3 regions of the Streptomyces sp. NPDC001348 genome follow, and region 3 is predicted to be linked to each of the others. Evidence: riboswitches for the same ligand, from Rfam matches in the RefSeq annotation. Region 3 holds a riboswitch; each other region holds the start of a gene.
What was found. Region 3 has a riboswitch for cyclic di-AMP ahead of ACWC21_RS12395 (transglycosylase SLT domain-containing protein). Riboswitches for the same ligand answer to the same signal wherever they lie in the genome.

Region 1 (3,233 bases), on a different contig from region 3:
GATGTTCGAGGCCGCGATGTAGCGGACCTTGCCCGCCCTGACCAGTTCGTCGAGCGCGCCGATGATCTCCTCGACGGGGACCTCGGTCTTGTCGAAGTGGGTGTAGTACAGGTCGATGTGGTCGGTGCCGAGGCGGCGCAGGGACGCGTCGGCCGCGGCCTTGATGTTGTCGGCGGTCAGGCCCTGGTACTCGGGGTGCTGGCTGACCTTGGTGGCGATGACGACGTCGGAACGGTTGCCGCGGGCCTTCACCCAGTTGCCGATGATGGTCTCGGACTCACCGCCCTCGTTGCCGTCGACCCACGCCGAGTACGAGTCGGCGGTGTCGATGAAGTTGCCGCCGGCGGCCGTGTAGGCGTCCAGGACGGCGAAGGACTGTGCCTCGTCGGCGGTCCAGCCGAAGACGTTGCCGCCGAGGGAGAGCGGGAAGACCTCGAGGTCGGAGTGGCCGAGCTTGCGAAGGGAAGTCATGTCTCTCTTCAACAACCGGTCCGGTAGCTCGCATTCCGCTTCACGGGCGCCGCATGGGCGCCCGTGGACGCGTCAGGGGTTGAGGCCCTTGCCGTGCAGCCACGCCATCGGGTCGACGGCGGTGGCCTGGCCGCCGAGGTGGACCTCGAGGTGGAGGTGCGGGCCGGTGACGTTGCCGGTGGCGCCGACACGGCCGATGACCTCACCGGTGGCGACCTTCTGGCCGACCTTCACGTTGATCGAGGACTGGTGGCAGAACCACAGCTCCGTGCCGTCGTCGAGGGTGAGGATGGTGCGGTAGCCGTACGCTCCGGCCCAGCCCGCCTCGGTGACCGTGCCGCTGTGGATGGCCTTGATGAGGGTGCCGGTCGGCGCCGCGAAGTCCAGGCCGGTGTGGTAGCCGGAGGACCACATGGAGCCCGGCTGGCCGAAGGTGCCGGTGAGCGTGTACGAGGAGGTGGGCAGCGTGTACTGCTTGGCCAGCGCGGCGAGGCGGTCGGCCTCGGCCTGCTTCGCCACGGCGGCCTTCGCCTTCTCCTTGGCGGCGGCGGCCTGGACCGCGGCTGTCTTCTCCGCCCTGGCGGCCGCGTCCGCGGACTGCTTCCCGGCGGCGGCCACCGCTGCGGCGGTGGCCTTGCCTACGACCTGGCTCTTCTGCAGCTCGGCCTGGGCCATGATCCGGTTGCGCAGGGCCTCACCGGCGTCGGTGCCGCCCTGGTCGCTGTCGGCGGTCGCCACGCCGACGTCGGTCAGGCTGGCCGCGGTGGCCTTCGCGCCGCCCCCGTCCTCGCCCAGCAGGGAGCTGACGGAGGACATGTCGGGCAGGGATATGGACACCGGCGGCTTGCCGGTGTTGGCACTGGCGATGCCGCCCGCGCCCACGGCGGCGATGACGCCGACGCCCAGAACGGTGGAGCTGCGGGCGAATCCCCCGCCGCGCTGCTTGCTGACCCGGTGCCGGCCGCGTTCCGGGCGGAGGGACTCCTCGGTGGGGTTCCACTCCTCCCAGGGACCCTCGTCGGTGCGGTACTCGCCGTAGCCGAAGGTGTCGGTGCGCTGGCTCGGCACGAACGGGGCTGTGGGGGCAGGCCGGTTGGACGCCACGCGGGCGTGCTCCTTTCCTTCCGTAACGCCTACCGGGTTAGCTGACGGGTTCGGAGCAGGAAGGTCTCCTACGCGCGTATACCGATCGTGAACTCGACGAGCTCACAAGGGCATTCGCGTGATTCACCCCAAGTGGTGGTTCCCCGGTTCCCTTTCGGGATTCGGCGCGTGCGCACGGAGCCGCCTCGGGTGACGGCTGGGACGACCGCGCGTTATCGAACGTTAATGGTCCTACCCGTCGGTTTCCAAGGGATCCAGCTTGATCATTCATGTCTTCACAGGGGAACTTACGCACCATGACCGGTGAAAACAGGGCGAGTTGACCGCCGCACGGGTGCCGTCGGGGGGCACAAACACCCAGGGCCGGAATCCATGTGCTGGATTCCGGCCCTGAGCCTTCAGTAGCGGGGACAGGATTTGAACCTGCGACCTCTGGGTTATGAGCCCAGCGAGCTACCGAGCTGCTCCACCCCGCGTCGTTGTGTCACCAGTGTACGCCATGCGCGGGGCGCCTCGCACACACCTTTGCGACCAGGGCGTTTTCCGTGTCCCCCGGAGCCGGGGGGAGCCGGGTGGGGTGGAGCCGGGTTCAGGCCGGCAGGTGCCGGTTCGGCGCCTTCGCCGCCGTCTCGCACTCCGGCACCACGACCACGTCCACGCCCCCGGCCGCCAGCAGCCCGCTCCCGTCGGCCCCGGTGACGAACGTGTCCGGCTCCCGCCATGCCGTGACCACCCGCCGCACCCCCGCGTCGAGGATCAGCCGGGCACACGGCGCCGGCCGGGAGGCCCGCCGGGCGCACGGTTCGAGACTGCTGTACACCGTGGCGCCGGCCAGCCGGGGGTCGTCGGGCCGGATCCTGGCCAGCGCCGCCTCCTCCGCGTGGACCACGGGGTCGCCGCCTTCGCGTGAGTGGCCGCGGGCGAGCTCCGTGCCGTCGGCGGCCACGACCACCGCCCCGACGCTGAACGCCGTCTCCGAGGGCGGGCACAGTGCGGCCAGCTCGCAGGCGATCCGCAGCCAGTGGCGGTCGGCGGGGGCGGCCGAGGGGCCGGTGCCGGGTGCGGTCGGCTCGTAGCGCATCAGGACGACGTCCTCGATACGGCGGGTCTCCAGCAGCCGCAGACGGCCGGCCTGGTAGCCGCCGGGGCCGAAGAGGCGGGGGGCGGCCGGGTCGCCGACCAGGAGGGGCGCCAGGACGAGCTGCAGTTCGTCGGCCAGGCCCTGCCGCAGCAGCTGGGTGTGGATGGTGCCGCCGCCCTCGACCATCAGACGGCGCACTCCGCGCACCGCGTAGAGGTGTTCGAGCAGTGCGGGCCAGTCGAGGTCGGGGCCCAGGGGGACGATGTCGGCCGCAAGGCGCAGGGCGTGGGCCCGCTCGACACCGTCGTCCGTGGTGTACACCACCTTCTCGCCGCCGGTGTGCCAGAAGTTCGCGTCCGGGTCCAGGTCGCCGGAGCCGCTGACGGTGACCTTGAGGGGGTACTCCGCCTGCCCGGCGGCGAGCCGGGCCGCCCGGCGCTCGGGCGAGTTGACCAGCAGGCGCGGGTTGTCGGCGCGAATGGTGCCGGCGCCGACCAGGATCGCGTCGACGGACGCCCGTACCTCGTCGACCCGGTCGAAGTCGGCCGGGCTGGACAGCAGCAGCCGGTCGGGGCCG
Region 2 (3,233 bases), on a different contig from region 3:
AGCCGCTGTCGGTGAGGGGGTTGGGGACGGCGAAGGTTCCGGTGCCGGCGACGGGGTTGGGGACGGCGAAGGAGCCGCTGTCCGTCAGCGGGTTGGGGACGGCGAAGGAGCCGCTGTCGGTGAGGGGGTTGGGGACGGCGAAGGAGCCGGTGCCGGCGACGGGGTTGGGGACCGCGAAGGAGCCGCTGTCCGCCAGAGGGTTGGGGACGGTGAAGGAGCCGCTGTCGGCGACGGGGTTGGGGACCGCGAAGGAGCCGCTGTCCGTCAGCGGGTTGGGGACGGCGAAGGTTCCGGTGCCCGCGACGGGGTTGGGCACCGCGAAGGAGCCGCTGTCCGTCAGGGGGTTGGGAACGCTGAAGTTTCCGGTGCCGGTCATGGGGGCGGCACCCTGGGCGGCGACGCCCAGGGAGGCGCCGGGGAACGCGCCCCCGGGAGCGGCCGTGCCGGCACCGGCCGTCGCGCCTGTCGCACCTCCGTCGGCGGTACCACCGCCCACGGCGGACAGACCCGCGCTGAGCCCGGACCACTGCCGGCGCAGCCACTCGTGCTCCTCGGGCTGAAGAGCCTGCTCCGGGTCGCCGCGCCAGGTCTGCATGGCGGGACGGGCGGGCTCGGCCGCCGGGCGGGGTGCGGACGAGTCGGGTTGTGCGATCCGGCGGGAGAGGAGTTCCCGGGCCGCGGCGAGCTTCTGCTGGTACTTCCCCTTCGAAGCCAGCGGCGAGGACCGCCGCGGCGCGGCAGCGGGCAGCGCCAGGGCCGTCTCCCGCCGCGGCTCCGGCACGGCGGGCAGCGCGGCGACGGGCCCGGCGGTCAGTTCCGCTCTGGGGCGCGCGGTCAGCTCCGGTACGGCACGGCCGCCCCCCTGCCCGGTGGGCCCGGCGGGCAGCTCAGGCAGGGAGCGCCCGGCCGCTTCCAGCAGCTCTTCCGGGATCGGGACAATGGCGCCGGGGCGCCGCTCCGGCGAGCGCTTGGGCGTCCGGTCCTTGGGCAGTACCGCCGGAACGGTGGGACCCAGCTTGGAACGCGCCCCCGTCATCCACTCCCGGGCGACATTGTCCAGCCCGGCGCTGGACGTGCGGGACGGCGTCCGGTCCGAGGGCAGCGCGGCGGGAACGGTGGGACCCAGCTTGGAACGCGCCCCCGTCATCCACTGCCGGGCGATGTTGTCCAGCCCGGGGTCGGCACCCCGGTCCGGCCTGCGCAGGCGTACGCCCCGGCCGCGCGTTCCCCCCGATGACGCGCGGGTCGCGTTGAAGTTCCCCGTGGCGTTCTCGGTCTGGTCGTAAAGGCTGTCGATTCGCTGCCGAACCTCGTCGCGGCTTTCGCGCGCCATGGGGGCCGTACTCCTTCCGTGCTCCGCCTACCGGGTTAGCTGTCGGGTTCGGGCGGTCGATGGTGGAAGGCATGCCCTACGACCCCTGCCCCGTCGGGCGGTCGGGCCGATTCACCCCAAGTCGGTTGGGTCCCCGGCTCCGGCTGCCCCGCGGGGACACCGGACTCGGCGGAGGCCGCGCGGCCCGGCGGGGTTCGCCGGGGGGAGCCGTGCGGTCTGGTCGCCAACCTAACCAACTTGTGTGGCTGGTGTGAAGGTTGAAGCGCGGAATGTCCGATACGTAATTGTGATATTCGTCCTGCTGCTGGTGATCATTTGGTGAAGACGGCTCAAACCGTCCTCGCGGGCGCGTCAGTTGAACCGCCGGAGGACCCAAGGTGGCCTTCCCGAGGCGGGGTTGCGCCTGTGGCCCGGTGCGCTCGGCGCGTTGCCCGGGGCGGTGCGGTCCGCGGGCGGCGACGTGCGTTGTGGGAGCGCTTCCATAGGCGTCAGGATGGCGTTCATGGACCCCATGCCCCGTATTCGCCCCTACCGTCCGTCGGATCGTGCGGGCGTCGCCGACGTATGCGTCCGCACCGCCCACAACGGCGGCGACTCGCGTGCCCTGTATCCCGACCACCGTCTGATGCCGACCCTGTTCGCCGAGCCGTACTGCGCCCTGGAGCCGGAACTCGCCTTCGTCCTGGACGACGGGCGGGGACGGCCGGTGGGCTACGTCGTCGGGACCGCGGACACGCAGCGGTTCGTCGAGAACTTCCGGGAGACGTGGATCCCCCGGGTGGCCGATCGCTACCCGAGGCCCTCGGCGCCGCCGCGCACGCCGAGCGAGGAGATGGTGGCGCTGCTGCACCGCCCCGAACGGATGCTCCTGCCGGAACTGGCCGCCCATCCCGCGCACCTGCACATCGACCTGCTGCCGGCATGGCAGCGGCGCGGCTACGGGCGCCGGTTGATGGACACCCTGCTGAACGCGCTGCACGAGCGCGGGGCCCCCGCGGTCCACCTCGGCATGGTGACCGCCAACACCGCGGCTCGCGCGTTCTACGACCGACTCGGCTTCCAGGAGATCCCGGTGCGGGACCCCGGCCCCCTCACCTACCTGGGCCGCTCCACCCGGCCGTGCTGACGGCCGGGCCCGGCGTTCACACGATGCGCAGGGTCCGCTTCGCCAACTCGTACGCCGGACGCATCTTCTCGTGCTCCTCCGTGTCGAGCCCGCCGAGGTGCAGCACGACCGGGCCGTGCGGCGTGGTGACCGCGAGGGCGGTCTCCTTCTTCGACTCCCCGAGGAGCTTGCTCGTGTAGACGTAGTCGACCTCGACGCCGGAGACACCGCCCGTCCTGAAGGCGCGGTACTTCTCCTTGCCCGTGTTGTCCTCCGCCGCGACGAAGGCCCGCAGGACGGCGCGCGCGTCGGCGCCGCCCGGCTTCCCCTTCCAGACGCGCAGGAAGCCGATGTGGCCGGCCGGCTTGGCGTCGATCTCGCACACGGCGGTGACCGGGCCCTGGTGGAGCAGCGCGTCGGCGAGGTCGCCGGCCGCCCCGCTCGCGTCCGCCTCGGCCTCGATCGCCTTCGCCTTCCAGCCCTTGGCGACATCGAACGTCACGGGCAGCTCACAGGCGGAACCGGCGGCGCCCGTCCTGCCGCCGCTCTCGGTGACCTCGCCGGTCGCCGTCCCGGAGTCGCCGCCCGTCGTCGACGCGCTCGGCGACGACCTCACGTCCTCGCCGTCCGGCGATCCCGCGCAGCCGCCCAGCACGGCCGCCAGCAGGACGACCGGAACCACTCGGCCCCGCACGGCCCCCATGTCGACACGCAACGCCGTAACCCCCCTCTGTCCAGGCCGGTCACCTTAACCGAGGGCACCGACAAGGTCGTACGCAATTGTGGTCGGCCACC
Region 3 (3,233 bases):
CGGCCGTGGTGTCGTCGGCCGTGGTGTCGTCGGCCGTGGTGTCGTCGGATTCGTACGGTGCCATGTGTGCCTTACCTCCGTCGTCGGCGGCGGCCGTCCTCGCACATTTGGTCCCACCCTGAGCCGCCATTCTCACCCGAATCGGTGAGGAGTGGTGATTTCCGTGGTTTCCATCTGACCAAATCGGCGGTGAGGATGCGTCACCCCCGGGAGGCAACTCGACGTACGCCTGCGGTATGACACGGGGAGGCGGGATATCCACCCGACCCGTAGGGGTCGGGGGCACAGATAGCGGGGCGCCCCGTCAACCGGCCCGGTGCACCACCGCGTCGCACAGTTCCATCAGCGCCGCCTTCGCGTCGCACTCGCGCAGTGGGGCCAGCGCGGCACGCGCGTCCTCGGCGTAACGCACGGTGTCCCGGCGGGCCTGCTCCAGTGCCGGGTGGGCGCGCAGGCCGGCGAGGGCCTCGGCATGCCGGGCGTCGTCGGTCAGGTCGGAGTCGAGCAGACGGCACAGGGCGATGTCCTCGGCCAGGCCGAGCCTCGCCGCCCGCTCCCTCAGGCGCAGCACCGGCAGGGTCGGGATGCCCTCGCGCAGGTCGGTGCCCGGGGTCTTGCCCGATTCGTGGGAGTCGGACGCGATGTCCAGGACGTCGTCCGCGAGCTGGAAGGCGACGCCGAGCCGCTCGCCGTACTGGGTGAGGACGTCCACCACGGTCTCGTCGGCCCCGGACATCATCGCGCCGAAGCGGCAGGAGACCGCCACCAGCGAGCCGGTCTTCCCGCTGAGCACGTCCAGGTAGTGCTCGACCGGGTCCCGGCCGTCCTGCGGTCCCGCGGTCTCCAGGATCTGTCCGGTGACCAGCCGCTCGAACGCCAGGGCCTGCACCCGTACGGCCTCGGGGCCGAGGTCGGCGAGGATCTGCGAGGCGCGGGCGAAGAGGAAGTCGCCGGTGAGGACGGCGACGGAGTTGCCCCAGCGGGTGTTCGCGCTGGCCACGCCGCGGCGCACCGCGGCCTCGTCCATGACGTCGTCGTGGTACAGCGTCGCGAGGTGGGTGAGCTCGACGACGACGGCCGAGGGCACGATCCCGGGCGCGTACGGGTCCCCGAACTGTGCCGCGAGCATCACGAGCAGCGGCCTGAAACGCTTCCCGCCCGCGCGCACGAGGTGCTGCGCGGCCTCGGTGATGAACGGGACCTCACTCTTGGTGGCTTCGAGCAGGCCCTCCTCGACAGCCGCCATTCCGGCCTGGACATCGGCTTCCAGAGCCTGGTCCCGCACGCTCAGCCCGAATGGCCCGACGACGGTCACGAGGGGTCTCCTGTCTGCTGGTGTCTGCTGGCGATTACGCGGTTTGTCGATAGGTCGCTGCCCTCACTCGAGTCAGCGTATCCGGTCAGCTTTCGATCACCGAGGGCGCCCACCGTTACAGGACGGGCGCTATCAGATCACGACCGTTATGTTTTCGATCGGTCGATAAGGACGGATATTTATCCGCTTACCCAGAAGTACGACCAGAGTGCCTCGACTCCGGCGATCGACTCCGAGCGCCACGCCCGCAGCACCTACCCGACACCGCGCCCTTCATGCCCTTTTTGCCGCGATTGCCATTTCGTGAATTGGGTCACGCCACCCCCGGGGGGAGTCCGCCACCCCGGATCGCGTCTCCCCGTTCACGGTGGGCCAGTTGAGGCTTGGCAAACGCAAAGGATCAAGCCCCCAATACGCCACGGAACAAGGTCAACTAGGACTTTATGTGAATCCGACGCTTGTTCCGGACATGTGCTCTCGCATACGTTCCCGGCCGTCGGGCGGACGCCGAATCCTGCCGCCGCCCGTCACACCCATCGACGAACTCATTCGCGTACGGCAGGAGCGGGGGGCCCAGGTAAGCCGCCGGTCCGGGCGACACCCGTCGTTCCGGGACGGCTCGGGGTGAAGTCGCGCCGTCTTCGGACGGCACGGCCGGGCACCTCCCAGCCCGAACCCGACAGCTCACCTCGCAGGCGACGGAGAGGAACTTCGCCATGCCTGCTGCCGCTCAGCACCGCCCTGCCCGCTTCACCCGCTTCGCCCGCAAGCTCGCCGTCGCCGGCACCGGTGCCGCCGTGCTCGCCCTCCCGCTGGTCGGCGCGACCGGCGCTTCGGCCGCCACGCCCACGACCGCGCCCAGCACGGTCACGTACCCGAACAACCTGGACGGCTGGATCCGCGATTCGCTCGCTGTCATGGCGCGGCACGGCATCCCGGGCACCTACAACGGCATCTACCGCAACGTGATGCGCGAGTCCTCGGGCAACCCGCGGGCGATCAACCTCTGGGACTCCAACGCCGCCGCCGGCACCCCGTCCAAGGGCCTGCTGCAGGTCATCGCCCCGACGTTCAACGCGTACCACGTGTCCGGAACCTCCTGGGACGTCTACGACCCGATCGCGAACATCACGGCCGCCTGCAACTACGCCGCCCACCGCTACGGCTCGATCGACAACGTGTACGGCGCGTACTGACCGGCTGGCCGGTTCCCTCAGGGGAAGAGTCTTTCGAGGACGACGGCGATGCCGTCGTCCTCGTTCGACAGGGTGATCTCGTCCGCCACCGCCCTCAGTTCCGGGTGGGCGTTGGCCATGGCCACCCCGTGCGCGGCCCAGTCGAACATCGGGATGTCGTTGGGCATGTCCCCGAAGGCGACCGCCTTTTCGGCGCTCAGCCCGAGGTGGTCGGCGGCCAGCGCCAGCCCGGTCGCCTTGGTCACGCCGCACGGCTGCAACTCGACCGTTCCCGGTCCCGACATGGTGACCGTCGCCAGCGAGCCCACGGCCGCGCGGGCCGTGGCAGCCAACTCGTCGTCCGTCAGCGTGTGGTGGCGCAGCAGGACCTTGCTGATCGGCTCGCACCACAGGTCGTCGCGCCGCCGGACCCGTACGGCGGGCAGCGTCGGGTGGGGCATCAGATAGCCGGGTTCGATGAGCGTGAGCCCGTCGACTCCGTCCTGGTCGACGGCCGCGTACACCTCCCCCACCTCTGCCTCGATCTTGCCGAGCGCGGTCTCGGCCAGCTCCCGGTCCAGGGTGACCGACCACACCAGGCGGCCGGCACCGGCGTCGTACACCTGCGCCCCCTGCGCGCACACAGCGAGTCCCCCGCCACCGAGGTCGTCGAGCAGCGGCCGCACCCGCGGCGCCGGGCGCCCGGTCACCACGAGGTGGCGGGCGCCCGCCTCCCCGGCCCG

Region 1: another riboswitch for cyclic di-AMP. It lies ahead of ACWC21_RS06665 (M23 family metallopeptidase); the one in region 3 lies ahead of ACWC21_RS12395 (transglycosylase SLT domain-containing protein).
Region 2: another riboswitch for cyclic di-AMP. It lies ahead of ACWC21_RS02525 (NlpC/P60 family protein); the one in region 3 lies ahead of ACWC21_RS12395 (transglycosylase SLT domain-containing protein).

What each region holds. Positions count from the first base shown of each region.
Region 1 is NZ_JBSFIK010000004.1:314,236-317,468, reverse strand. It holds gene ACWC21_RS06670 (aldo/keto reductase) at 1-471, opposite strand, end outside; gene ACWC21_RS06665 (M23 family metallopeptidase) at 544-1,575, opposite strand; cyclic di-AMP (ydaO/yuaA leader) riboswitch at 1,587-1,752, opposite strand; tRNA gene ACWC21_RS06660 (tRNA-Met) at 1,978-2,051, opposite strand; gene ACWC21_RS06655 (dihydrofolate reductase family protein) at 2,165-3,233, opposite strand, start outside.
Region 2 is NZ_JBSFIK010000002.1:154,886-158,118, reverse strand. It holds gene ACWC21_RS02525 (NlpC/P60 family protein) at 1-1,333, opposite strand, end outside; cyclic di-AMP (ydaO/yuaA leader) riboswitch at 1,342-1,514, opposite strand; gene ACWC21_RS02520 (GNAT family N-acetyltransferase) at 1,836-2,459, shown strand; gene ACWC21_RS02515 (lipoprotein) at 2,476-3,141, opposite strand.
Region 3 is NZ_JBSFIK010000009.1:88,162-91,394, forward strand. It holds gene ACWC21_RS12385 (LolA family protein) at 1-64, opposite strand, end outside; gene ACWC21_RS12390 (polyprenyl synthetase family protein) at 305-1,315, opposite strand; cyclic di-AMP (ydaO/yuaA leader) riboswitch at 1,843-2,028, shown strand; gene ACWC21_RS12395 (transglycosylase SLT domain-containing protein) at 2,032-2,511, shown strand; gene ACWC21_RS12400 (HAD family hydrolase) at 2,529-3,233, opposite strand, start outside.